2 regions of the Variovorax sp. PAMC28562 genome follow, and region 2 is predicted to be linked to the other one. Evidence: predicted binding sites of a transcription regulator. Region 2 holds the regulator's gene; the other holds the start of a gene.
What was found. Region 2 encodes NrdR, which represses ribonucleotide reductase genes. Its sites were predicted from a motif close to CACNANATNTNGTG; they were not measured.

Region 1: H7F36_RS09225 (ribonucleoside-diphosphate reductase subunit alpha) is a predicted target of NrdR. The motif match lies at 1,841-1,854, and genes of this name have one in related genera.

Annotation. Positions count from the first base shown of each region.
Region 1 is NZ_CP060296.1:1,929,022-1,941,170, reverse strand. It holds gene H7F36_RS09235 (sigma-54-dependent transcriptional regulator) at 1-1,012, shown strand, start outside; gene ampD (1,6-anhydro-N-acetylmuramyl-L-alanine amidase AmpD) at 1,005-1,631, shown strand; gene H7F36_RS09225 (ribonucleoside-diphosphate reductase subunit alpha) at 1,978-4,947, shown strand; gene H7F36_RS09220 (ribonucleotide-diphosphate reductase subunit beta) at 5,092-6,303, shown strand; gene H7F36_RS09215 (histone H1-like DNA-binding protein) at 6,498-7,022, shown strand; gene H7F36_RS09210 (carbohydrate kinase family protein) at 7,113-8,015, opposite strand; gene H7F36_RS09205 (zinc-ribbon and DUF3426 domain-containing protein) at 8,075-9,538, opposite strand; gene prmA (50S ribosomal protein L11 methyltransferase) at 9,579-10,463, opposite strand; gene accC (acetyl-CoA carboxylase biotin carboxylase subunit) at 10,481-11,830, opposite strand; gene accB (acetyl-CoA carboxylase biotin carboxyl carrier protein) at 11,833-12,149, opposite strand, start outside.
Region 2 is NZ_CP060296.1:4,204,509-4,216,657, reverse strand. It holds gene H7F36_RS19750 (pilus assembly protein) at 1-380, opposite strand, end outside; gene H7F36_RS19745 (PilW family protein) at 380-1,090, opposite strand; gene pilV (type IV pilus modification protein PilV) at 1,143-1,685, opposite strand; gene H7F36_RS19735 (GspH/FimT family pseudopilin) at 1,673-2,248, opposite strand; gene nrdR (transcriptional regulator NrdR) at 2,423-2,866, opposite strand; gene glyA (serine hydroxymethyltransferase) at 2,886-4,130, opposite strand; ZMP/ZTP riboswitch at 4,172-4,297, opposite strand; gene H7F36_RS19720 (lytic transglycosylase domain-containing protein) at 4,345-5,199, opposite strand; gene H7F36_RS19715 (DUF748 domain-containing protein) at 5,819-9,748, shown strand; gene H7F36_RS19710 (DUF349 domain-containing protein) at 9,845-12,149, shown strand, end outside.

The DNA of each region.
Region 1 (12,149 bases), 2.3 Mb from region 2:
CAAGGAACTGGTCGCGCGCGCCGTGCATGCTTGCAGCCAGCGCAGCGACGGCCCGTTCGTCGCGGTCAATTGCGGCGCCATTCCGGAGAACCTGCTGGAGGCGGAGTTCTTCGGCGCGCGCAAGGGCTCGTACACCGGCTCCTCGCAAGACCGCGACGGCTACTTTCAGGCGGCGCGTGGCGGCACCTTGTTTCTGGACGAGATCGGCGACCTGCCGATCGCCATGCAGTCGAAGTTGCTGCGTGCCATTCAGGAGCGCAACGTGCGGCCGATCGGCTCGACGCAGGAAGACGCGGTCGATGTGCGCATCGTCAGCGCGACGCACAAGGATCTGCACGCCGAGGTGCTGGCGAGCCGATTTAGGCAAGACCTTTTCTATCGGCTCAACGTAATCGAGATCGCGGTGCCTGCGCTGCGCGAGCGGCGCGAAGATCTGCCGGCGCTGTGCACCGCTCTGCTCGAACGCATCGCGCACGAAGCCGGCATGCCGGTGCCGACGCTGTCGGCCGACGTGCTGCGCCGGCTCGCGCTGCATCCGCTGAACGGCAACGTGCGCGAGCTTGAAAACCTGTTGCACCGCGCCGTCGCGTTGAACGATGGCGATGAGCTGCATCTGGATCTGATGGGGTCTGATTCCGGACTGGCGAGCCTGGCTTCGATGACGAGTTCTGCGGCTTCGGACACGGCCGATGTGGCGAACGATGCAGCAGGTGGTGCGCGCGTGGCGAGCACCGCTGATCTGCACGACGCCCCCATCGGCTCGAACAGCGCGACACCAATGCCGCAGGAAGCGAAGGCGCCTCCGCCCGCGGTGCCGTCCGACCTGCAGACCTATCTCGATCAACAGGAGCGCGAGATCCTCGTGCGCGCGCTGCATGAAAGCGGATTCAATCGCACCGCAGCGGCGGCGCGACTCGGCTTGAGCTTGCGGCAGATCCGCTATCGCATTGCACGTCTCGGCATTGCGACACCGAACGGCGACGATGGACATGGCGTCGCCACCGATGAATAAGGGGGTTCGCGTGGATGGTGCGGGGGATGGAATTGCGAACGGCGCAGCGATGTGGAACACAGGCTGGTACCGCTTTGCCAGGCAACTGCATTCGCCGAACTTCGGCCCACGCCCTGCCGGCGCGCAGATCGATCTGATCGTGCTGCATTCGATCAGCCTGCCACCTGCGCAATACGGCGGCGACGAGGTGCAGCAGCTCTTCACCAATCGCCTCGACTGGGACGCACACCCGTACTTCAAGAGCATCCGCGGCGTCGAGGTGTCGTCGCATTTTTATGTGCGGCGCGACGGCGAACTCTGGCAGTTCGTCAGTTGCGACGATCGTGCCTGGCACGCAGGTCCATCGGCATGGCGCGGCCGCACCAACTGCAACGACGATTCGATCGGCATCGAGCTCGAAGGGCTCGAAGGTGCGCTCTTCGAAGACGCGCAATACGAGGCGCTTGCCGGCCTCTGCCCCGCCATCGCACAGCACTACCCGATCGCCTTCGTCGCCGGCCATGAGCACATTGCACCCGGACGCAAACAAGACCCGGGGCCAGGCTTCGCATGGCGGCGTCTGCGCGACGCAACGGGTTGGAAAAAAGATATGTTTCCCGAGGTCGCCATCGGACCTTGATATCGCACTGCAAACATGGCGCGCGGCGCTCTTTCGCATCGCAGCAACCATGCGGTTCGCAGGTGCAAAAGCGGCCGAAAACCGCATGGCTGCTGGGTTGGAATAACGTAGGGTAGCAACCACGCCGCATGCCCGGCATCTACGACGCCACGCACACCGCAAAGCGACAAGATGTGCAGTTTTTCACAAACATTGAAGTTCGTCGAAAACACTACATCTAGTGGTTGTAGGCCCCTCAGACCCTAGATATAGTGTGCCGTCTGGAACAAATGCCTGAATGGCTCCGGAATCGAACGCCGACCACCGATGTCCGCGTCTCCAACAAGAATTGCCAACCGAGGACCGAATGCAAACAGCCCAGAACACACCGTCCGCATCGCGCAACGCGCTATCTACCAACGGCAGCCCCAACGCCACCAGCAGCGCTCGCGACACCGCCGGATCGCCCGCCGGCAATGCGCTCGCGCACTACCAGATCATTCGCCGTAACGGCGCGGTGGTCCCGTTCGAACCGAACAAGATCGCCATCGCGATGATGAAGGCCTTTCTCGCCGTGCACGGCACGCAAGGCGCGGCGTCTGCCAGCGTGCGCGAAACCGTCGACGGCCTTACGCAAGCGGTCGTCCGCGCCATGGTGCGCTCGCGTCCGGGCGGCGGCACCTTCCACATCGAAGACGTGCAGGATTCGGTCGAACTCGGCCTGATGCGCGGCGGTCACCATGAAATCGCGCGTGCCTATGTGCTGTACCGCGAACGCCGCACGCAAGAGCGCGCCAAGCAAGGTGCGCAAGACGCCCCGGTCGCGCCGGTCATCCATGTGCTCGACCGCGGCGAGCGTGTCGCGCTCGACCTGAATGAACTCAAGGGCCTGATCGAGTCCGCCTGCGAAGGTCTGGGCGACAGCATCACTGCGGCACCGATCCAGGCCGAGACGATGCGGAACCTCTACGACGGCGTGCCGCTCGACGAGGTCTACAAAGCATCGATCCTGGCAGCCCGCACGCTGATCGAAAAAGATCCGGACTACACGTTCGCCACCGCGCGCCTGCTGCTGCACACGATCTTCAAGGAAATTCTCGGCCGCGAAGTGATGCCGGTCGAGCGCTCGCAAGCCTACGTCGACTACTTTCCGCAGTTCATCAAGAAGGGCGTCGACAACGAACTGCTCGACGAGAAGCTGCTGCAGTACGACTTGCCCCGCCTGGGCGCCGCGCTCAAGGCTGAGCGCGACCTGCAGTTCGACTACCTCGGCCTGCAAACGCTGTACGACCGCTACTTCCTGCACATCCGCAAAGACCGCATCGAACTGCCCCAGGCGTTCTTCATGCGCGTTGCGATGGGTCTGTCGCTCGGCGAAATCGACCGCGAAGCGCGCGCTATCGAGTTCTACGAAGTGCTGTCGTCTTTCGACTTCATGTCGAGCACGCCGACGCTGTTCAACGCCGGCACGCTGCGCTCGCAACTGTCGAGCTGCTATCTGACGACAGTGCCCGACGACCTCGACGGCATCTACGAATCCATCAAGGAAAACGCGCTGCTGTCGAAGTTCGCCGGCGGCCTGGGCAACGACTGGACCCGCGTTCGCGCACTCGGCAGCCACATCAAGGGCACCAATGGCGAATCGCAAGGCGTCGTGCCTTTCCTGAAGGTGGTCAACGACACCGCCGTCGCGGTGAATCAGGGCGGCAAGCGCAAGGGCGCGGTCTGCACTTACCTCGAAACCTGGCACCTCGACATCGAGGAGTTCCTGGAACTGCGCAAGAACACCGGCGACGATCGCCGCCGCACGCACGACATGAACACGGCCAACTGGATCCCCGACCTGTTCATGCGCCGCGTGATGGAGAAGGGCACCTGGACGCTGTTCTCGCCCAACAACGTGCCCGACCTGCACGACCTCTTCGGTGCCGACTTCGAGCGCGCCTACGTCGCTTACGAAGAACGGGCGGCTCGCGGCGACATCAAGCCGAGCCGCACGCTGCCGGCCGCCGACCTGTGGAGAAAGATGCTCACGATGCTGTTCGAAACCGGACACCCGTGGATCACCTTCAAGGACGCGTGCAACGTGCGCTCGCCGCAGCAGCACGCGGGCGTCGTGCACTCGTCGAACCTCTGCACGGAGATCACGCTCAACACCAGCGACACCGAGACCGCTGTCTGCAATCTGGGTTCGGTGAACCTGCTGCAGCATCTGAAAGACGGCAAGGTCGACCATGAGAAGCTGAAGCGCACGATCTCGACCGCGATGCGCATGCTCGACAACGTGATCGACATCAACTACTACGCCGTCAAGAAGGCGCGTGACTCCAATTTGCGCCATCGTCCGGTCGGCCTGGGCGTAATGGGCTTCCAGGATGCGCTGTACGAGCTGCGGATTCCGTACGCTTCGCAAGAAGCCGTCGAATTTGCAGACGTGTCGATGGAGGCCATCTGCTACCACGCGTACTGGGCATCGACCGATCTCGCCAAGGAGCGCGGCAAGTACTCGAGCTACAAGGGCTCGCTGTGGGACAAGGGCGTGCTGCCCATCGACACGCTCGACCTGCTCGAAAAAGCACGTGGCGGCTACGTCGAAGTCGACCGCTCCACCACGCTCGACTGGGACGCGTTGCGTCAGAAAATCAAGACCGACGGCATGCGCAATTCGAACTGCACGGCCATCGCTCCGACCGCGACCATCTCGAACATCATCGGCGTCGACGCATCGATCGAGCCTTGCTTCGGCAACCTGTCGGTCAAATCGAACCTGTCGGGCGAGTTCACCGTCATCAATCACTATCTGGTGCGCGACCTGAAGCGTCTCGGTTTGTGGGACGACGTGATGGTCATGGACCTGAAGCACTTCGATGGCTCGCTGCGTCCGATCGATCGCGTGCCGCAAGACATCAAGGCGCTCTACGCCACCGCCTTCGAAGTCGAAACGACGTGGCTGGTCGAAGCCGCCTCGAGGCGCCAGAAGTGGATCGACCAGGCGCAGTCGCTCAACATCTACATGGCCGGTGCATCGGGCAAGAAGCTCGACGACACGTACAAACTCGCATGGTTGCGTGGCCTGAAGACGACCTACTACCTCCGCACGCAGAGCGCGACGCACGCTGAAAAATCGACGGTGCAATCCGGTCGTCTCAATGCTGTGTCGTCAGGCAGCACGAGCAGCGATGCATCGTCGAACATGTCATCGAGCATGTCGGGTGCATCAGGCTTGAGCGCACTCGATGCTGCTGCACTCGCTGCGCAATTGCAGTTGAGTTCGATGCCGCAAACCGACATCGCGTTTTGCGGTGTCGACGATCCGACGTGCGAAGCATGTCAATGAAGCGCGTTTGATGTTCGCGGCATCGCCTGACATCACAACGCGATGCATGTGAGCAACATAACGACGAGATAAATGGAGCGCGATGTGAACGAGCACTTTCCAACTTACATCGTTGCTCTGATAATTTGAGCATTGGATTTTTCTATGTTGACCTGGGACGAAGAAGTCAAGCCCTCCTTGCCAAAGGACATGCAACAAGGATTGCAGCACTCACCGAAAAGCGGCGCATTGAATGCACGCTCGATGGAGGCTCCGACGCCGAAAATTGCACCGGCCATCTCTGCTGCAACAGCATCGGTCGCTGCGTCATTTGTCGCGTCAGCCGCCGCTCCGGTCGCTCGCCGCGTGCGCGCCGATGACAAACGAATCATCAACGGTCAAACCGACGTCAACCAGCTCGTGCCCTTCAAGTACAAATGGGCGTGGGAAAAGTACCTGGCCTCTTGCGCCAATCACTGGATGCCGCAGGAAGTGAACATGACGCGAGACATCGCGTTGTGGAAAGACCCGAACGGTCTGACTGAAGACGAACGTCGCATCGTGAAGCGCAACCTCGGCTTCTTCGTGACCGCCGACTCGCTCGCCGCCAACAACATCGTGCTGGGCACGTATCGGCATATCACCGCGCCGGAGTGCCGCCAGTTCTTGCTGCGCCAAGCCTTCGAAGAAGCGATTCACACGCACGCGTACCAGTACATCGTCGAGTCGCTCGGTCTGGACGAGAGCGAGATCTTCAACGCCTACAACGAAGTGCCTTCGATCCGCGAGAAGGACCAGTTCCTGATTCCGTTCATCGAAGCCATCAGCGATCCGCTCTTCAAGACCGGCACGCACGAGACCGACCAGACCCTGCTCAAGTCGCTCATCGTTTTCGCATGCCTGATGGAAGGCTTGTTCTTCTACGTCGGCTTCACGCAGATTCTGGCGCTGGGTCGGCAGAACAAGATGACCGGCGCCGCCGAGCAGTACCAGTACATCCTGCGCGACGAGTCGATGCACTGCAACTTCGGCATCGACCTGATCAACCAGCTCAAGCTCGAGAACCCCGGCCTCTGGAACAGCGAGTTCAAGGCCGAGATCAAGGCCCTCTTCATGAAGGCCGTCGAGCTCGAATACAAGTACGCCGAAGACACCATGCCGCGTGGTGTGCTCGGCATGAACGCCTCCATGTTCAAGGGCTACCTGCGCTACATCGCCAACCGGCGTGCACAGCAGATCGGCCTCGAAACGCTCTTCCCGAACGAAGAAAATCCGTTCCCCTGGATGAGCGAAATGATCGACCTGAAGAAAGAGCGAAATTTCTTCGAGACCCGCGTCATCGAATACCAGTCGGGTGGTGCGCTGTCGTGGGATTGAATTTTTTTCGATAAGAATAAATGAGTTCAAGAATTGCTTTCGCCGCCGATCACGCCATAGAGCGCGGCACGGACGAAAGCGCAGGTGTTCATGGTGCTGGGCTTGATCCAACACCATGAATCGCTTCACGTTCACAAGCGGACGCGAAGTGCTTCAAGAGGTTGATTTTTCAACTTGATCAAGGAGAAATAGAAATGGCAACTGCAAAGAAAGCGCCGGCTAAGAAAGCCGCTGCAAAGAAGGCTCCGGCAAAGAAGGTCGTGGCTGCTAAGAAGGCTCCCGCCAAGAAGGTAGCCGCGAAGAAGGTAGCAGCCAAGAAGGCTCCGGCCAAAAAGGTCGCTGCCAAGAAGGCTCCAGCAAAGAAGGCCCCGGCTAAAAAAGTAGCAGCCAAGAAGGCTCCGGCCAAAAAGGCAGCTGCGAAGAAGGCCCCGGCTAAGAAGGCTGCCGCCAAGAAGGCTCCTGCGAAAAAGGCAGCTGCGAAGAAGGCCCCCGCCAAGAAGGCTCCTGCGAAAAAGGCCGCGGCTAAAAAGACCGCTGCCAAGAAAGCAGCGAAAAAGCCCGCTGCCAAGCCTGCCCCTGCTGCGAAACCTGCGCCCGCCAAGAAGGCAGCCGCCAAGGCTCCTGCAAAGGCAGCCGTAGCGCCCGCTCCTGCGCCCGCCGCGCAGACGACGCTGAACCCTCAAGCTGCATGGCCGTTTCCGACGGCCAGCAAGCCCTGAGTCGGTCAGCGGCCTTAAGGCAAAAAGCCCGGCACCTCACGGTGTCGGGCTTTTTTTTCGCTCAGCGAATGAGCTCTGACGAATGCGCTTTCAGAGGCCGATCGCTTTCAAGTCGATCTGGTAGTTCTGCGGCCCGCGTTGCGCGATCTTGAGCGCACCGATCTGGTTGCCCAGCGCTGCACACCGTGTGAGATCCCACCCTTGTTCCAGCCCGAACAACAACGCACCGCGCCACGCGTCGCCGCAACCCGTGGGGTCGACAACTGCCTCAGGCTTGACGGCCGGAACATGCACCTTCTGCCCGTCGACCCATACGTCGCAACCCTCGGCGCCAAGCGTGACCACCAGCCCGCGCGCGCGACGCGAGATGTCCGCCTCGCTCCAGCCGGTGCGGTCGCTCAGCATCTTGCCTTCGTAGTCATTCACGGTGACCCAGTCGGCCTGCTCGATGAACCGTGCCAGCTCGTCTCCGTTGAACATCGGCAACCCCTGGCCCGGATCGAACACGAAAGGAATGCCGGCTTGTTTGAACTGCTCTGCATGCTGCAGCATCGCGTCACGCCCATCGGGCGAGATGATGCCGATACGGATGTCATCGCGTGCCGCGATCTTGTTGAGATGGGCTTGCTGCATTGCGCCAGGATGAAAGGCCGTGATCTGGTTGTTGGCCATGTCGGTCGTGATGAAGCATTGCGCGGTGTAAGTGTCGGAGAGTTCGCGAACGAACTCCGTGCCGATGCCCAAACCCTTGAATCGGGCGACGTAGTCGGCGCCGTCGCTGCCCACCGTAGCCATCGGCAATGCCGTGCCGCCCAGTGCGTTGAGGCTGTAGGCGATGTTGCCCGCACAGCCGCCGAAATCACGCCGAAGCGCCGGCACCAGGAACGACACGTTGAGGATGTGCAACTGATCAGGAAGGATCTGGTCGGCGAACCGACCTTCGAACGTCATGATGGTGTCGAACGCGAGGGAACCGCAAATCACTGCTGCCATGGGTAAACCGTTATTGGGAAAGAAAAAAGGAGAAAAGAAGTCGGCGCCGCTCGGCCGCTTCAGGGATAAAAAGCCACCAGACGGTAACCAGCCACCGGCGCCAGACTCGCAGCTTGGGCAGCGTCGAGCGCCAGCGGCATCGACGCCACGCGTTCGCCGCGCGCGGCCAGCTCTGCCGGGGCACCGAAGTCGGCCGGCAGCAACACGCGCCGGATCACCGCCTGCTCCTGCGTGTCGAGCAGCGAGAGTTCGATGGCCGGCATCGCAAGCGGCACCGACGCGGCGTTGCGCAAGGTGAAGCTGAGCCGATAGCCGTCGCCGACCTTCTCGCGGGCAAATGCGGCGCCATCGATCGTGATATCCCCGATCTGACGCAGTGCCGACAGTTGGCAACCGGTGATGGCACACACACCGCTCATCAGCGGTCGCATGCCGGGCTGTCTCGCAACGATGGCGTCGCGCTCCCGGTGCAAGACCTGCACCGTCAGCAACAGCACGCCCAGCACGATGCCTGCGACAAGCAATGCGCGTCCTTTGACACCGCGCCAGAAGGCCGGTGCCGAGGCGGCACGAAGAAGCCCGGGCAAGGTGACGCCTTCGGAGCCGGTCACCGGTGCACTCTCTGCGGTCGCCGACATGACAACCAGCGGCATCGCATCGCTTTCGGACTGAACCAGCGGCATCGGGTTGGAGTCCTGCGCGGCAGCACTCTTTTCGCGCGAACGCGCGATCTTGGCGGCCTTGTCGCGCGCACGTCGCAACGCCTTCTGAAACTGCACCTGGCTCGCGTTGTCCGCCTGCTCCCTGAGATGCGACGGCACGATCAAAGGAGATTTCGTCGTCGGTGCGTCGCCGTTGTTATCGGACTGCGGCGTGACGACTTGCGGCCACGGTTCGTCCGCCACCAACCCGATCGACGGCAGACCGGGCAACGTGCGCGGCAGCACGATGGCACCCGCATGCAATGAGGGCTTAAAGGGCGCCGGCTCTGCGCTCCGGGCCGGCTCGGAGAGGTTGAGTTCGTCGGCGGGCATTGGCATGGGCATAGGCCGACCCTCGAACACGGTCTCCGAGCTATACGCCACGACATACGGCTGGCGCTCTTCTTCCGGCGCTTCGCCGGACGGGTCCAGTTCGCGCGACAGGTCGGACTCATGTCCTTGATCTGCTTCATCTGCCTCGACTTTATCTACGTCGTCGTCGTCGCCGTCGTCGTCGAAGTCGGGTTCGGGCATCTCGAGCGGCGCAGGCGCCGATGCGACGGGCTCCGGCAGAGGCTCGTCGTCGAAGAAATCCGCATCGTCTGAAAGCGGCGGCGGCGATGGCACGGACGCCGCCGACGCGGGCACTGCAGGCACTGCAGGCACAGAAGCTGCGGGCTCAGGCAACTCTTGCAGGTCGAGCGACGCATCGAACACATGGCTGCAACGACCGCAGCGCACCCATCCGTCGGAGATCCGCAGTTGATCCTTCACCACCTTGAAGGTGGTCGCGCAGGAGGGGCAACGGGTGACGAGGCTCATGTCGCGCGAATTGTAGGGTCGCACCCCGCGCACCGGAAGCTCAGGTGCGCGCCGTCATCAGGATCCAGCCGTCTTCGCTGTCGCTGACCGTGAGTTCGACGTACGGCGCGTAGGCCGCCTTCAGCTCGTCTGCCTGCCGCTCCAGGATGCCTGCGAGCACCAGCGCGCCACCCGGCGCCATGCGCTCGCAGAGCAGCGGCGCCAGCACCTTGAGGGGCGTGGCGAGGATGTTGGCGAGCACGGTCTGATAGCGACCATCGACAGCGTCGGGCAATCCGGTCTTCAACTGCACGCCGTTGGCTTCGGCATTGAGCCGGGTCGACGTCACGGCCGCCTCGTCGATGTCGACGGCATCGATGTCTATCGCGCCGTACTTGGCCGCACCGATGGCGAGGATGCCGGAGCCGCAGCCGTAGTCGAGGACCCGCTGGCCCTCGAGGCCACCGCGGGTCGCGATCCAGCGCAGACACATGCGCGTGGTCGGGTGCGTGCCGGTGCCGAAAGCCAGGCCCGGATCGAGTCGGATCACTTTGCTCGCTTGCGCCGGAGGCTCGTGCCAAGTCGGCACGATCCAGAAGTCGGGCGTGATCTCGACCGGGGCGAACTGCGATTGCGTGAGGCGCACCCAATCCTGGTCCGGTACTGCGCCGATACCCAGCACCTCGCAACCGTCAAAGAATTCCTGCGGTGTGAGCACAGCGACCGCCTCGTGCGCTCGCGCCTCGGTATGGAACAGCGCCATCACGCGGGAGCGCTGCCATCCTTCTTTTGGCGGCGGCATGCCGGGTTCACCGAACAATGCCTGTTCGGCATCGGTCGCCGCGTCTGCATCTTCAACAGACACGCTGAGCGCATCGAGCACGTCGAGCGCATCGCTGACCGACTCGACACCACTTTCAGGGACCAACAAACGCAGCTCGAACATGGACGTCACCGGCCGGCTCAGCGCTTGTGCGCCGCGAGCCACTCTTCGAGGTAGTGGATGTTGGTGCCGCCCGCCATGAACTTGGCGTCGACCATCAATTCGCGGTGCAGCGGAATGTTGGTGTTGATGCCCTCGACCACCGTCTCGTTGAGGGCCGTGCGCATGCGCGCCATGGCCTGCTCGCGCGTGTCGCCAAACGTGATGATCTTGCCGATCATCGAGTCGTAGTTCGGCGGCACGAAGTAGTTCGTGTAGACGTGCGAATCGACCCGCACGCCGGGGCCACCGGGCGGATGCCACATCGTGATGCGGCCTGGCGAAGGCGTGAACTTCCACGCGTCCTCGGCGTTGATGCGGCACTCGATAGCATGACCGCGCATCTGGATCTGACGCTGGGTGAACGGAAGCTTTTCGCCTGCGGCCACCATGATTTGCGTCTTGACGATGTCGATGCCGGTAGTGAACTCGGTTACGGGATGCTCGACCTGCACCCGCGTGTTCATTTCAATGAAATAGAACTCGCCGTTTTCATATAGAAACTCGAAGGTGCCGGCGCCGCGATAGCCGATCTTCTTGCAGGCCGCCGCGCAACGCTCACCGATCTTCTCGATGAGCTTGCGCGGGATGCCCGGTGCCGGCGACTCTTCAATCACCTTCTGGTGGCGGCGCTGCATCGAGCAGTCGCGCTCACCAAGATAGACCGCGTTTTTGTACTTGTCGGCCAGGATCTGGATCTCGACGTGCCGCGGATTCTGGAGAAACTTCTCCATATAGACCGCCGGATTGCTGAAAGCAGCACCCGCCTCGGCCTTGGTCATCTGAATGGCATTGATGAGCGCGGCTTCGGTATGGACCACGCGCATGCCACGCCCACCGCCACCGCCCGACGCCTTGATGATGACCGGATAGCCCACCGCACGCGCAATGCGCTTGTTCGTGGCCGCGTCGTCCGACAGTTCGCCTTCGGAGCCGGGCACGCAAGGCACTCCGGCCTTGATCATGGACTGCTTGGCCATGACCTTGTCACCCATGGTCCGGATGTTTTCTGGCGTTGGGCCGATGAACTGAAATCCGCTCTGTTCGACGCGTTCGGCAAAGTTCGCGTTCTCGCTCAAAAAGCCGTAGCCCGGATGAATCGCCTCGGCGTCGGTCACTTCGGCCGCCGAAATGATGGCCGGCATATTGAGATAGCTCAGCGCCGATGCCGCCGGGCCGATACACACCGCTTCCTGCGCCAGCTTGACGTACTTGGCCTCGCGATCGGCTTCGGAATAGACCATGACGGCCTTGATGCCCATCTCGCTGCAGGCGCGCTGAATACGCAGCGCGATCTCGCCGCGGTTGGCGACCAGAATCTTCTTGAACATGGTCACTCGATGATGAACAGCGGCTGGCCGTACTCGACTGCCTGTCCGTTTTCCCCAAGGATCTGCGTGACAGTGCCCGACTTGTCGGCTTCGATCTCATTCAGGATCTTCATGGCCTCGATGATGCAGACGGTGTCGCCTTCATTCACTTTGCTGCCGACTTCCACGAAAGCGGCGGCACCCGGGCTGGACGAGCGGTAGAAGGTGCCGACCATCGGAGATTTGATCGCGTGGCCAGCTGGCGCTGCTTCCGCTGGCGCCGCAGGAATCGCTGCTGCAGGAGGCGCATGAGCAACTGCTGCGGACGGTGCTGCCATCG
Region 2 (12,149 bases):
GCGGCTACGTTGGTCGCCGTGCAGATGCCGGCAACGCATGAGGGAGTCTTCGTGACCAACGCGGCGTCCAGATCTTGAAAGTCGTTAGCACTCTCAGGGTAGAAGGCTTGACCTTGGCTCGGATCGATGACGGGAGACCGGCAAAAGGAGCCACTGCACGCAGACCCGTCGGGCTTTTGCCCTTGAATATCGAACTCGGCATCGCGCACCATGGACTGAGCAGCTTCAAGCGCACGCTGATAGTCGCTGTCGGTACCCGTAAGCAGTTCGTTGAACAGGGCTGTACGCGATGACCAAAGCACCAGCAGCATCGACAGCAGCAACACCACCATCACGACAAACAGTGCGATGCCCTGCTGGCGCAAGCGTGGCGTGCCCATCAGCTGCCCTGCGTCCGCAAGTCGAAGACATTGCGAAAGACCAGATGCAGACGCCCGTTCCTCGGCGACTCCACGCCTTGGCAGTTGGCGTAGCTGCCGACACCGGGTTGCCCAGCCTCATCGCCTTGCAAGTCGAGACATATTTCGATCGATTTAACGGAGCGCCAGAGCCCGGCGGCATCGACTTGTTTCGCGGTCATGCGTTGCGTGGTGCTGGCCGCGGAAAGGATGCGATACCAAACCTGAAAGTCGGCGACGTTGCCGATCAGGGCCTGGTTCTTGGCGCCGCTTTTGCACTTGAGTTCGTGCGCTTCGCCGTCGACCCAAAACGTGCTGTCGATGCGGGCACCGTTTGCCTTCTCGCCGAGACAATCGCGCGGACGTGTGTCGGGGTTGCCATCGAGCGGCTCGTTGCTGGTCGATACGGTGTCGGCGCTGTCCCCGGCGCCATCGGCACCAGTCACCACGCTTGAATTCCCACCGAACCCGATGAAGGTGTCCTTGAAGCTGTAGAGCGAGTTGACCGAATCCTTGATGGGCGCGACCGACCCGGCCTGACGAATCTGAATGCCCATGACACGCAGCGCGTAGGAGCCTTGCTGCTGCAATTGGCTCAGATCGCCGACCGTGCCTGATGCAGTTCTTGAGACGATCAATGTGCCGATCGCGGCCGCGACGACCATCAGGCCGAGCGTCAAACCGACGAGCAACTCGATCAGGGAGGCGCCGCTTTGAGCCCCGCGACCGCGGGCGGATGAAAATTCAGGGCTGCACATAGACGAGATGGCAGATAAGTCCCTCGGGACAAGCGACACCTGCGTCATCTACTTTCAGATCGAACGGCGAGACGCCATCGCCCGTCCGCTCGTTCGCGCGCCAACCCACCATCACACCCAGCTGGCGTCGGTCGGCAGCGGCAACCGATTCATCGGTGAACACGTTCGCTTGTCCCAGCGGCAAGGTGCGGGCGATCGTCTTTCGCCACTGGGCGATGTCCGATCGGGCCAGCTCAGCCGGGCTGCATGCGTTGACATCGCAGGCATCCGACGCAACGATGGGCGTCGCGTCCCATGGGCTTGCGTATGCGCCAGTGCGGAGCTGGCCGAAGCCGTCCGGGTTGGCCTTGATGCGCTCTGCCAGATCCTCGATGGCGCGAACGGCCTGCGCCCGGTGCACGCTGGTCTGCGTTTCGGCCAAGGTGCGGATCTGGACGGTGAGCAGGCCAAGGCTGCCGATCGCCAGAATCGTCGTCGCGACCAGCGATTCGATGAGCGAGACGCCGCTTTGTCGTTTCAGGCCTGGCATGAGGCCACCCCTTTGCGTGTTGCCAAACGACCGCCGCTGCTCATGCACAGAGCCGTTGTACTGGCAGCCGATGTGTTGCCGGAGGGTCGCACGACAAAGCCGAACGCGCCGGCACCGCTGAACTGTCCCCAGCGGTCGACAGACGCCAGCGCGTTGTGCAAAGTGAAGGTGATGGAGACGCCCGTCGCCGCAGGCGCGGTTTGAATCGTTTCTTCGCCCGGGTCGATGAGCTTGTTGCCGTTCGAGTCCACAAAGACGAACCAGCCGCAATCCCACTGCTCGATTTGAGTCGAGCCGCTGCAATTCGCTGCGCCAGCCTTGCGAAGCACGACGCCGCCACCGCGTTTGATGCCTTCCGCGCGCGCCAGATAGATGGTGGAGACGAGGTCTTCGGTAGCGCGTCGGACGCGGTAGTTTTCGACGACGCTACGGAAGCTCGGCGCGGCGAGCGCGGCCAGTATTCCGACGATCGACACGACAACCATCAACTCGATGGCCGTGAAGCCAGAGACGAGGTGAATCGGCTTTGACGAATGGGCAGGGAGTACGGATGTGCGTCGCATAGGGCCCGGATGCTACGGGCCGTTACACGAAAGAAGGAGGCAAAAATGCCTCGCCGGTCGATCTAGATGGACGATCGGGCTGTTTCGATGCAGATGCGACCTTTTAGAATCTTTGCAAACTCGAATTGACGAAGTTGGCAGAAGAAAACGACGTTTGGTAACGTCGATCGGATACTAAATGTCGCGCAGCAACTGCCTGAATTCATCCACGTCTTCGAAGCTCCGATACACCGACGCGAAGCGGACATAAGCAACCTTGTCGAGCCGCTTGAGTTCGCGCATGACCAGTTCGCCGACCTTGGCCGAGTCGATTTCCCGCAACCCACTGGACAGCAGCTTTTGCTCGATGCGCATGAGGGCGCTGTCGATTTGTTCGATGCTCACTGGTCGCTTGCGCAGCGCCAACACCATCGACGCACGAACCTTGCGCGAATCGAAGTCGGCACGGCTGCCATCTTTCTTGACGACCGCAGGAAAGTTGACCTCCGGCCGCTCGTAGGTGGTGAAGCGCTTGTCGCAGTCGGCGCACTGACGGCGCCTGCGCACAAAATCCGCGTCTTCTGAAACACGGGTCTCGACGACCTGCGTTTCGAGGTGACCGCAAAAAGGACATTTCATGCGGTCACCGTGCCCGTGTTCAGCTGTAGACCGGGAAGCGGCTGGTCAACGCATGTACCCTGACGCGTACCGCGTCGATGTTCGCTTCATCGCGTGGGTTCTCGAGCACGTCGGCGATCAGATGGGCTGTCTGGCGCGCTTCTTCGTCCTTGAAGCCGCGCGTCGTCATGGCCGGCGTGCCGATGCGAACGCCGCTGGTCACCATCGGCTTTTCAGGGTCGTTGGGAATGGCGTTCTTGTTGATCGTCATATGCGCGCTGCCGAGTACCGCTTCGGCTTCCTTGCCGGTGATCCCCTTGGCGCGCAGGTCGACCAGCATCACGTGGCTTTCGGTGCGGCCGCTCACGATGCGCAAGCCGCGTTCGGTCAGCGTGTCGGCGACGATCTGCGCATTTTTCACGACCTGCTGCTGGTAAGCCTTGAACTCAGGCGTCATGGCTTCCTTGAAGGCGACGGCCTTGGCTGCGATCACGTGCATCAGTGGACCGCCTTGCAAGCCAGGAAAGATCGCGCTGTTGATGGCTTTTTCATGCTGCGACTTCATCAGGATGATGCCGCCGCGCGGGCCGCGCAGGCTCTTGTGCGTCGTCGAGGTAACGACATCCGCGAAGGGGACCGGGTTGGGGTACACGCCCGCCGCGACCAGACCGGCGTAGTGCGCGATGTCGACCATGAAGATCGCACCGATGTCTTTCGCCACCTTGGCGAAACGCTCGAAATCGATGCGCAGTGAATACGCCGAGGCGCCGGCGATGATGAGCTTGGGCAGATGCTCACGCGCTTTGCGCTCCATGGCGTCGTAGTCGATTTCTTCCTTGGCGTCGAGCCCATAGCTCACCACGTTGAACCACTTGCCGCTGATGTTGAGCGGCATGCCGTGCGTCAGGTGGCCGCCTTCGGCCAGACTCATGCCCATGATGGTGTCGCCGGGCTTCAAAAAGGCCAGCATCACGGCTTCGTTGGCAGAGGCGCCGCAATGCGGCTGAACATTGGCAGCGTCGGCGCCAAAAATCTGCTTGATACGGTCGATGGCCAATTGTTCGGCGATGTCGACGAACTCGCAGCCGCCGTAATAGCGCTTGCCAGGATAGCCTTCAGCGTACTTGTTGGTGAGCTGTGAGCCTTGCGCCTGCATGACGGCAGGCGAGGCGTAGTTTTCGCTCGCGATCAGCTCGATGTGCTGTTCCTGGCGAGCGTTCTCGGCCTGGATAGCAGCCCAGATTTCAGGATCGGTCTGTTCGACCAGAATATTGCGCGGATACATGGCAGTCCTTTGAAGACGATGTCCTTGTTCTTCAACCAAACAAGGGCTGCCCAGGCGAACGGCTGAACACCTGCTGAAGGCCGCAGGCGGTACGCTTCCCAGTGGTATTCCACGTCAGCGCGAAACCCGGGAGCGGGGTGCGCCTATCGCCAGTCGCGTACCGCGCGAGTGTAGCCGACGATGAAAGATTCGGCGCCCAGGAGCGCCGCATCGCCTACAAATCGCCCAACAAGGCTAACTTGTCTGCGGCAGCTTCAGCCGGTTTTGCCAAGGGAGCCGGGGCTGGTGTCGCTTGCGCACGCAACGCTGGTGTGGGTGCGGTCGTTGTCGGTGGTGAGCGCCCGTCGGCGACCTGACGCAGCCGTCCGTGCTCGGCCATTACTTTGCCAGCGTAGCCGCCGTCGTCTTCCAGGTTGGCCGCGCCCACGTAATAGCGCAAGCCGCCTTCGAGCGAACCGGCGCGAGCGATGCATTCCTGCAGCACCTTGACGCCAACACGCATGTTGGTCACCGGATCGAACGCCGTCAGCGTGCCGCCGGCGCTCTCGTACTTATCCCCGTGCACCCGCGTCATGACCTGCATCAGCCCTTGCGCGCCAACCTGGCTTTGCGCAAACGGGTTGAAGCTGGATTCGACTGCCATGATTGCAAGGATCAAAGTCGGATCGAGCTTGCTTCGCTTGCCGAGGTCATAGGCCTCGGCGACGAGTGCGCTCAAGGGCTCTGCCGCAACGCGGTATTTCTTGCTGAGCCAGTAAGCCACTGCGGCTTGTTGCTTGGGCAAGTCGAGCGGACTGGTCGCCGTCGTGCGCTCGATCGCGGTGGGATCGAGATCGCTCACGAGGACTTCAGGCACGGCGGGCACGGGCTTGCGCGACTGGAGCCAGCTCATGAGCTGCTCTTCGCCTTGTTCACGCAAGTCGGGCCGCGCTACCAGGGCTATGGCCGCAAACACTATGGCCAGTCCTACCAACGCAAAGCCGTTGTGGGTCATCTCGAAAAAACCGTCGGCCACGTCGGACACGAATGTCCTGAATCCTTGGGCTGTGGCTTCGAATGCCAGTTTCATCGCTCTTCCTTTCTGTGCGGCGCCCGTTGGCGGTTCACCCCGAGGAGCGGAGAACCGGTACAAAAGGCGAAATCGCTGGATTGGTACAAATCAGGCCCGCGCGAGGAGGAGGGAGCGCGGGCGCCTGATCAAGCCGAGAAGTTCGGCGGCGGATTTCATGGAGGCCCGGGCGCTTGGCATCACGGGAGAAGCGGATTCTAGGAGTGGCTAAATACACGGTCAAGAATAACGCCTAGGTATGTTATTCTAAAATCGGTCTAACAAAACGTGCTAAGTAAATCCAAAGTATTGCTGCTAATAGCGCTTTGCAAGAAATTGAAAATGCGACTTGCATTGACTGGGGGCAAGGCCTAATCTGCATAAGCCAGTTAATTTTGGCATCGCCAAAGTCCAGCGACCAAAGAACAATTCGGCGGTCCAGCGATAGAGGCACTCTTGGTGGCAATCTCTTGCCGCCAGCTTGGTCGGAACGATTGAACTTCCGGTCGAGCGAAAAGATGGCATGAGCCTCGTGCCCGCCATCGAGCCCGGTAGCAAGACACCATGTCCTGTCACCGGGCTTTCTTGCTTCTGGAATGGCAATGGGAACGACAAAGCCTTTGCGGCACACTCACTTCAAATGAATGCTGCATCGCTAATACGAAATAAGTGGGTGCGACGCGGGATCGTCGCTTTGGCATCGCTGCTCGGCCTTTGGCTCGTCGCCTGGTTGGCGGTCCCGCCGATTGCAAAAAGCCAGATTCAAAAGATCGCCAGCGAGAAGCTGGGTCGAAAAGTAACTGTCGGAAAAATAGATTTCAGGCCGTGGACGCTGGAACTGACAGTCGACGATGTGAGCATCGCCACCGCTGACGGTAGCCAGCCGCAGTTCCACGTGGCTCGGCTGTACGCTGACGCGGAACTCCAGTCAGTCTTGAGGTTGGCACCGGTGATCGACGCCGTCCGCGTCGAGTCGCCGGTCGTCAAGCTGACCCATCGGGCCGATGGCAAATACGACATCGACGACATTCTTGCCAAACTCGCTGCCGCCCCTGCAGCGCCCAAGAGCGACCCGCCGCGCTTTGCGATCTACAACATCGCGATCTCCGGCGGCTCCGTCGACTTCAACGACGAGACGGTCAAGCGCACGCACACGCTGCGTGACCTGGTGCTCAATGTCCCATTTCTGAGCAATCTGGCGTCTAAGCGGGAGATCAAGACCGAGCCCAAGCTCGCGTTCGTGCTAAACGGCAGCGAGTTCGATTCGACCGCGTTAAGCACGCCGTTCGCAGACAACCGCAAGACCGACGCGCATCTCCAGTTCAAGGGACTCGATCTGGCGCCGTACCTTGGATACATCCCTGCCGGCTCGCCGGTCAAGCTGCAAGCCGGCACGCTCGACGCCGATCTAAAGATCGACTTCGAGCAGGCTGCAACGGCCGGGCTGAAACTGAGCGGAACGATCGAGGCGCACGGTACCAAGCTGGCCGACGGCAAGGGGCGCGACCTGCTCGGCTTCGACTCGTTGAAAGTCGAACTTGCCGACGTGCGGCCGCTTGATCGCATGGTGCATCTGGGCGAGGTTTCGCTGACTGCGCCGCGACTGGTGGTGGCGCGCGACGCTGCGGGCCAGCTCAATCTTCTGGCGACCGACCCTGCTACCGGTACGACGGAGAAGGTTGCGCCTCGGGCGGCAGCAGACAGCGCGGCTGCTCGTACCGACACGCCGGCACCGGGCTGGAAAATTCAGGTCGACAAGGTCGCCTTGAACGGCGGCAACATCGGGTGGCGCGATGCCACCACGCAGCCGGCCGCTGCGATCGATGCCAGCGAGTTGGCCATCCAGGCGACCACGGTGACATGGCCGATGGCCAAGGCCGTACCCTTCAGCGGCTCGATGACGCTGGCCGGCGCGCACCTGAAATTCAAGGGTGAGGGCACCGACAAGGCGGCCACGGTGCAGACAGATGTCGATGCGTTGCCGCTTTCGCTGGCAGCACCGTATCTCGCGCAAAGCCTCGAGCCGACGGTGGATGGCAAGCTGAGCGGGCAGATCGACGTGGCCTGGACCAAACCGGAACTCAAGTTCAAGGCGGTTCGCCTGGCGCTCGACGGTCTGGCACTGACGCAAGGGAAAGCGGCAGTCGCCAGCGTCGGGCGCTTCGAGTTGACCGATGCCGAAGTCGACATGACGAAGCACACGCTCGCCATCGCATCCTTCACCGCGACCAACCCCAAGGTGATGGTCGAGCGTGACAACGAAAAGCGCTGGATGTTCCAACGCTGGCTGAAGGCGCCAGCGACGGGTAGCAAGGATGCGGACGTGGCCAAGGTGGCTGCGCCGAAGCCAGTCAACGCGTCGGCCACGCCCGGAACGCCTGCGGCCGACGCCACGCCCTGGGCGCTGACCATCGCCACCATGGCAGTCGACAACGGCGCAGTGTCTTATTCAGACAAGGCCGGCAGCACGCCGGTGGCCATTGAACTGACCGCCCTCAAAGTCAGCGCCCAGAAGATCGCACCCAACACCGCGGCCGTGTCGCCACTGCAGGTCTCCGGGCGCATTGCTGTGACCGGCGGGCGCGCCGACGCGGGCAGGTTCGACTACAAGGGCAACCTCGTGCTGAAACCGCTGGCGGCTGAAGGGCGCGTCGAAGTGGCGGCCTTCCCCGCGCACGCCTTCAAGGCGTATTACGCCAACGCGCTCAACGTCGACATCCGGCGTGCCTATGCGAACTACAGTGGCACGGTGAAGTACGCCGCGGCGCCGGCCGGCATGAGCCTGAAGCTGGCAGGCGACAGCGCACTCGAAGACTTTCGCGCCAACAGCGCGAGCCTGACGCAGACGCCGGGCATCGACCGCACCAACCAGTTGCTCAGCTGGAAAGCCCTGAGCCTGCGTGGCCTGCAAGTAACGATGGCGCCCGGCACCGCGCTCGGCGTCGATGTGCGCGAGACCACGCTGACCGACTTTTTTGCGCGCGTCATCGTGGACCCGACCGGCCGCATCAATTTGCAGGATCTCGCCAAATCGCCGGAGCAGGTGGCCTCGGGCTCGGCAACGCCGAACGGGGCAGCTGCCGCGCCGACTGCGGCCACGCCAGCTACGCCAGGCACAGAAGCCGCTCCAGCCGCGGCGGTCACGACACGTAAACCCGGTGGTGGCACGACGACCACGGCGGTGCGTCCCGCCACGTCGTCCGGCCGGACAATCTCGGCCGAAGAGAGGGTCGGTGGCGATCCGGTTGCTGCGGCGCCGAAGGCGGCCGTCTCAGCGCCTCAGGTGAGCGACGCGTCGACCGGACCCAAGCCGATCATTCGTTTCGGCCCAATGAGCCTGATCAACGGCAAGGTCGACTTCACCGATCAATTCGTCAAGCCAAACTACTCGGCAGACCTGACCGAACTCACCGGCAAGCTCAGCGCGTTCTCGTCGCAGCCGGAAGCAGGCGCAGGTGGCACACCCGCGCTGGCCGACCTCGAACTGCGCGGCAAGGCCGAGCAGACGGCATCCCTGGAAATCGTCGGCAAGCTGAATCCGTTAGCCAAGCCGCTCGAACTCGACATCACCGGAAAGATGCGCGACCTCGACCTGCCGCCGCTGTCGCCGTACTCCGTGCGCTACGCCGGCCACAACATCGAGCGCGGCAAGCTGAGCCTCGAGGTCAACTACAAGATCGCGCCCGATGGCCGACTCACCGCGACCAACAACATGGTGTTGAACCAACTGCAGTTCGGCGAGGAAGTGCAGGGCGCGCCGAACAGCCTTCCGGTGCGGCTCGCGGTCGCGCTGCTGGCTGACCGCAATGGCGTCATCAATGTCGATTTGCCGTTGTCGGGCTCCATCAACGACCCGCAGTTCAGCGTGGGACCGCTGATCTGGAAGGCGCTGGTCAATCTCATCGTCAAGGCCATCACGTCTCCTTTCAGCTTGCTCACCGGCGGGCTCGGCGGCGGTAGCGGCGAGTCGAGCACCATCGCATTCGACGCCGGCAGCTCGGCGTTGTCGGACATCGCGAGACAGGGCCTGGACAAGGTGGCCAAGGCGCTGGCGGACCGGCCGGGCTTGCAGATGACCGTGGTGGGCACATCGAGTCTCGACAAAGAAGCCGAAGCGTTCAAGCGTCAGCGCCTGCGGCAACTCGCCCAGGCCGAAAAGCGCCGCGGGGCGGCGCGCGCCGTTGCGACTGCGGGTGCGAGCACGGTTGCGGATACGGCCGGCGCAGACACCGCGGCGGAGTCGGCGGCTGCCGTACCGCCCGTGACGGATGCCGAATACCCCGCGCTGCTCACCGCGGTATACAAGCGCGCCGACATCACCAAGCCGCGCAACATGGTCGGTCTTGCAAAAGATCTGCCGCTGAAAGAGATGGAAGACCTGCTGATGGCCAGCGTCACTGCCGACGAAGAAACGATGCGCAAGCTCGCCGTCGAGCGTGGTGCGGTGGTGCGTGATTACCTGCTGGAACAGAAGGTGCCGAGCGATCGGCTCTTCCTCGGCGCGGTGCGAACGCGGGCTGCAGATGCCAACTGGAAGCCCGGCGCAGAGCTCAATCTGGCGACCCGATAAACCCCTCATCGCCAAGTCGGTGAAAATGCAATGTGTGCCAGCCTTTGCCGGCGCCCTCGCTTATCCAATTCAACAAGACAAAACGTTCTTCGCGCAGTGACTTCAACTTCTTCCAAGCCCCACGATCTCCAGGCCCTCGACAACCTCACCGGCGGCGCTTTCACGGCGTCCACCTCTGGCGAGAGAGCGGGCCGCATCCGTGACTGGCTCGCGGGCAATCCCTCGACCGAGCAAATGCAGGAGGTGTTTAAGGAGCTGAGCGGCCGCGACAAGGGCGCCGCCCGTCTGCTGCGCGAAAAGCTCGACGAACTCAAACGTGCCAAGGGCCAGGAAGCCATCGGCGCCGAATGGGCGCAAAAGGCCCAGGCGCTGTTGGCGCAGCCCAAACTCAACATTGCCGACGCACTGGCCTGGCAACGCGACGCGGCCAAGGCCGGTGCGCCGTTGTCGCGCGAACCGCTCGCGAGCTTCAAGAGTCAATTGACCGAGCGCGTGAAAGGCATTGAAGACTTGCAGCATCGCGCGCAGGTGCACCGTGAAGCGGCCGTGCTGCTGGCGCAGCGTTTCGAAGTGCTGTCGACCAAGTCATGGCACGACGCGCAAGCGGCCGAAGAGGGTCTCCGCGGCGATGTCGTTCACTGGAAAGAGCAGGCCGACGCGATTGCCGCCGACGGCAACTGGAACAGCCTCGACGCGCGTTTCGCGCCTCAGCTCGATGCGTCAAAGGCGCAGTTGCTCGTCGTCTCGGATGCTTTCCATGGTGCGCTGACGCAGGCACAGGCTGCTGCCGCTGACGCTGCAGCGCCGTTGCCGCCAGTTCCGGTGTGGGCGGACGAATTGCGCGCCGCGCGCGGCGAGGCTGTCGCGCCGAAGGCTGCGCAGGCCAAGCCCGCAGCGCCGAAGGTCGATCCCTCCGTGCGTGCCGCAGCGCAAGAAGCCGTTCAGGCTGCGCTGCTCAAGCTCGAACAGGAAACTGCAGAAGGACATGGCAAAGCCAGCGCCGGCGCCGCCGCCGCCTTGCGCGCCGTGCTGAAGCAACACGGCAAACAGGTCGAACCCGAACTGGAAGCACGCGTCCACACGGCCCTGGTGGCTGCCGGCGAACTCGAAGGCTGGCAGCGCTGGAGCGCCGACAAGGTCCGCGAAGATTTGGTCGCTCGGGCTGAAGGTTTGCTGAAGCGCCCTGAAGGCCAGGCCCTGGGTGGCCGCAAGATGCAGGAAACGCTGCGCATGTTGCGCGATCAGTGGAAGCAGGCCGACCAAGGCGGCGTGCCGAACCACGCGCTTTGGAAGCGCTTCGACGAAGCCTGCAACGAAGCGCACAAGGTCGTCGAGGCCTGGCTCGACAAGGTGCGTGCGGACGCGGCCGAACATCGCGCGCAACGCATCGCGTTGATCGATGAGGTCAAGGGCTGGGCCGAGGCGCACGCCGACGCATCGGACCTCAAGGCGCACAACCGCGCGCTGCACCAGTTCGCCGATCAGTGGCGCGATGCCGGCCATATCGGTGAGAAGGTGTTTGCCGAACTGCAACCGCTCTGGAACGCAGCGTTCGACGCGGCGCGTGCACCGTTCGAGTCGGCTCAAAAAGAGAGTGTCGATCGGCGTCAAGCCATGATTGCCGAAGCCACCGAACTCGGCGGACAGCCGATGTTGCGCATCGACGCGGTCAAGGCGCTGCAGCAGCGCTGGCAGGCCGAAGCGCAAACCGTACCGCTTGATCGTCGTCATGAACAAAAGCTGTGGGACGCCTTCCGCGCGCCCATCGACGACGCGTTCAACCGCAAGACGGCAGAGCGCGAAAAGGCGTCTTCGGCGATGAGCGAGCACGACCGCTACGTGCTGGATGCGTCGAAGGCGCTCGATGCTGCCAACGCCGCTGGCGACGTGCAAAAAATTCGCTCTGCGATCGCCCGGCTCGAAGGAGCGATACGCGGTGAAGCGCCGCCGCCGGCTCCGGCACCGGCACCTGTTGCACCAGCGGCTGCAGCAACTCACGCGGCGCCGACCGAAGGACCCGATGGGCCCGATGTCGGTGCGACCGAACAGGTGGGTGTCGAACAGGCTGCGATGGAGTTCGGAGAGAGCACGCAGCTCAGCACACCACCGGCCGACGCTGCGCTCGAAGGCGGCCGCGAAGTTGCTGCCGAGGCGCAAAGTGAAGTGCCGGAGGTTGCGACTGCGCCTGCTGGCCCGCGCGACCTGATCGCACCCGCCGACAGTTCGGACGCCTCCTCGCGCGCCGACAACGAAGTGCGTGCGGAAGAAGTTGCGGAGGAATCAGCAGCGGTCGAGCCAGTCGAGCCCGCCGCACCGCCCAAGCCTGCCCCCAAGCCCGTGGTGGCAGCACGTCGCGGCGACGATCGCCCCGGCAGCAAGCGAGGCGATGTCGCGCCTGCTC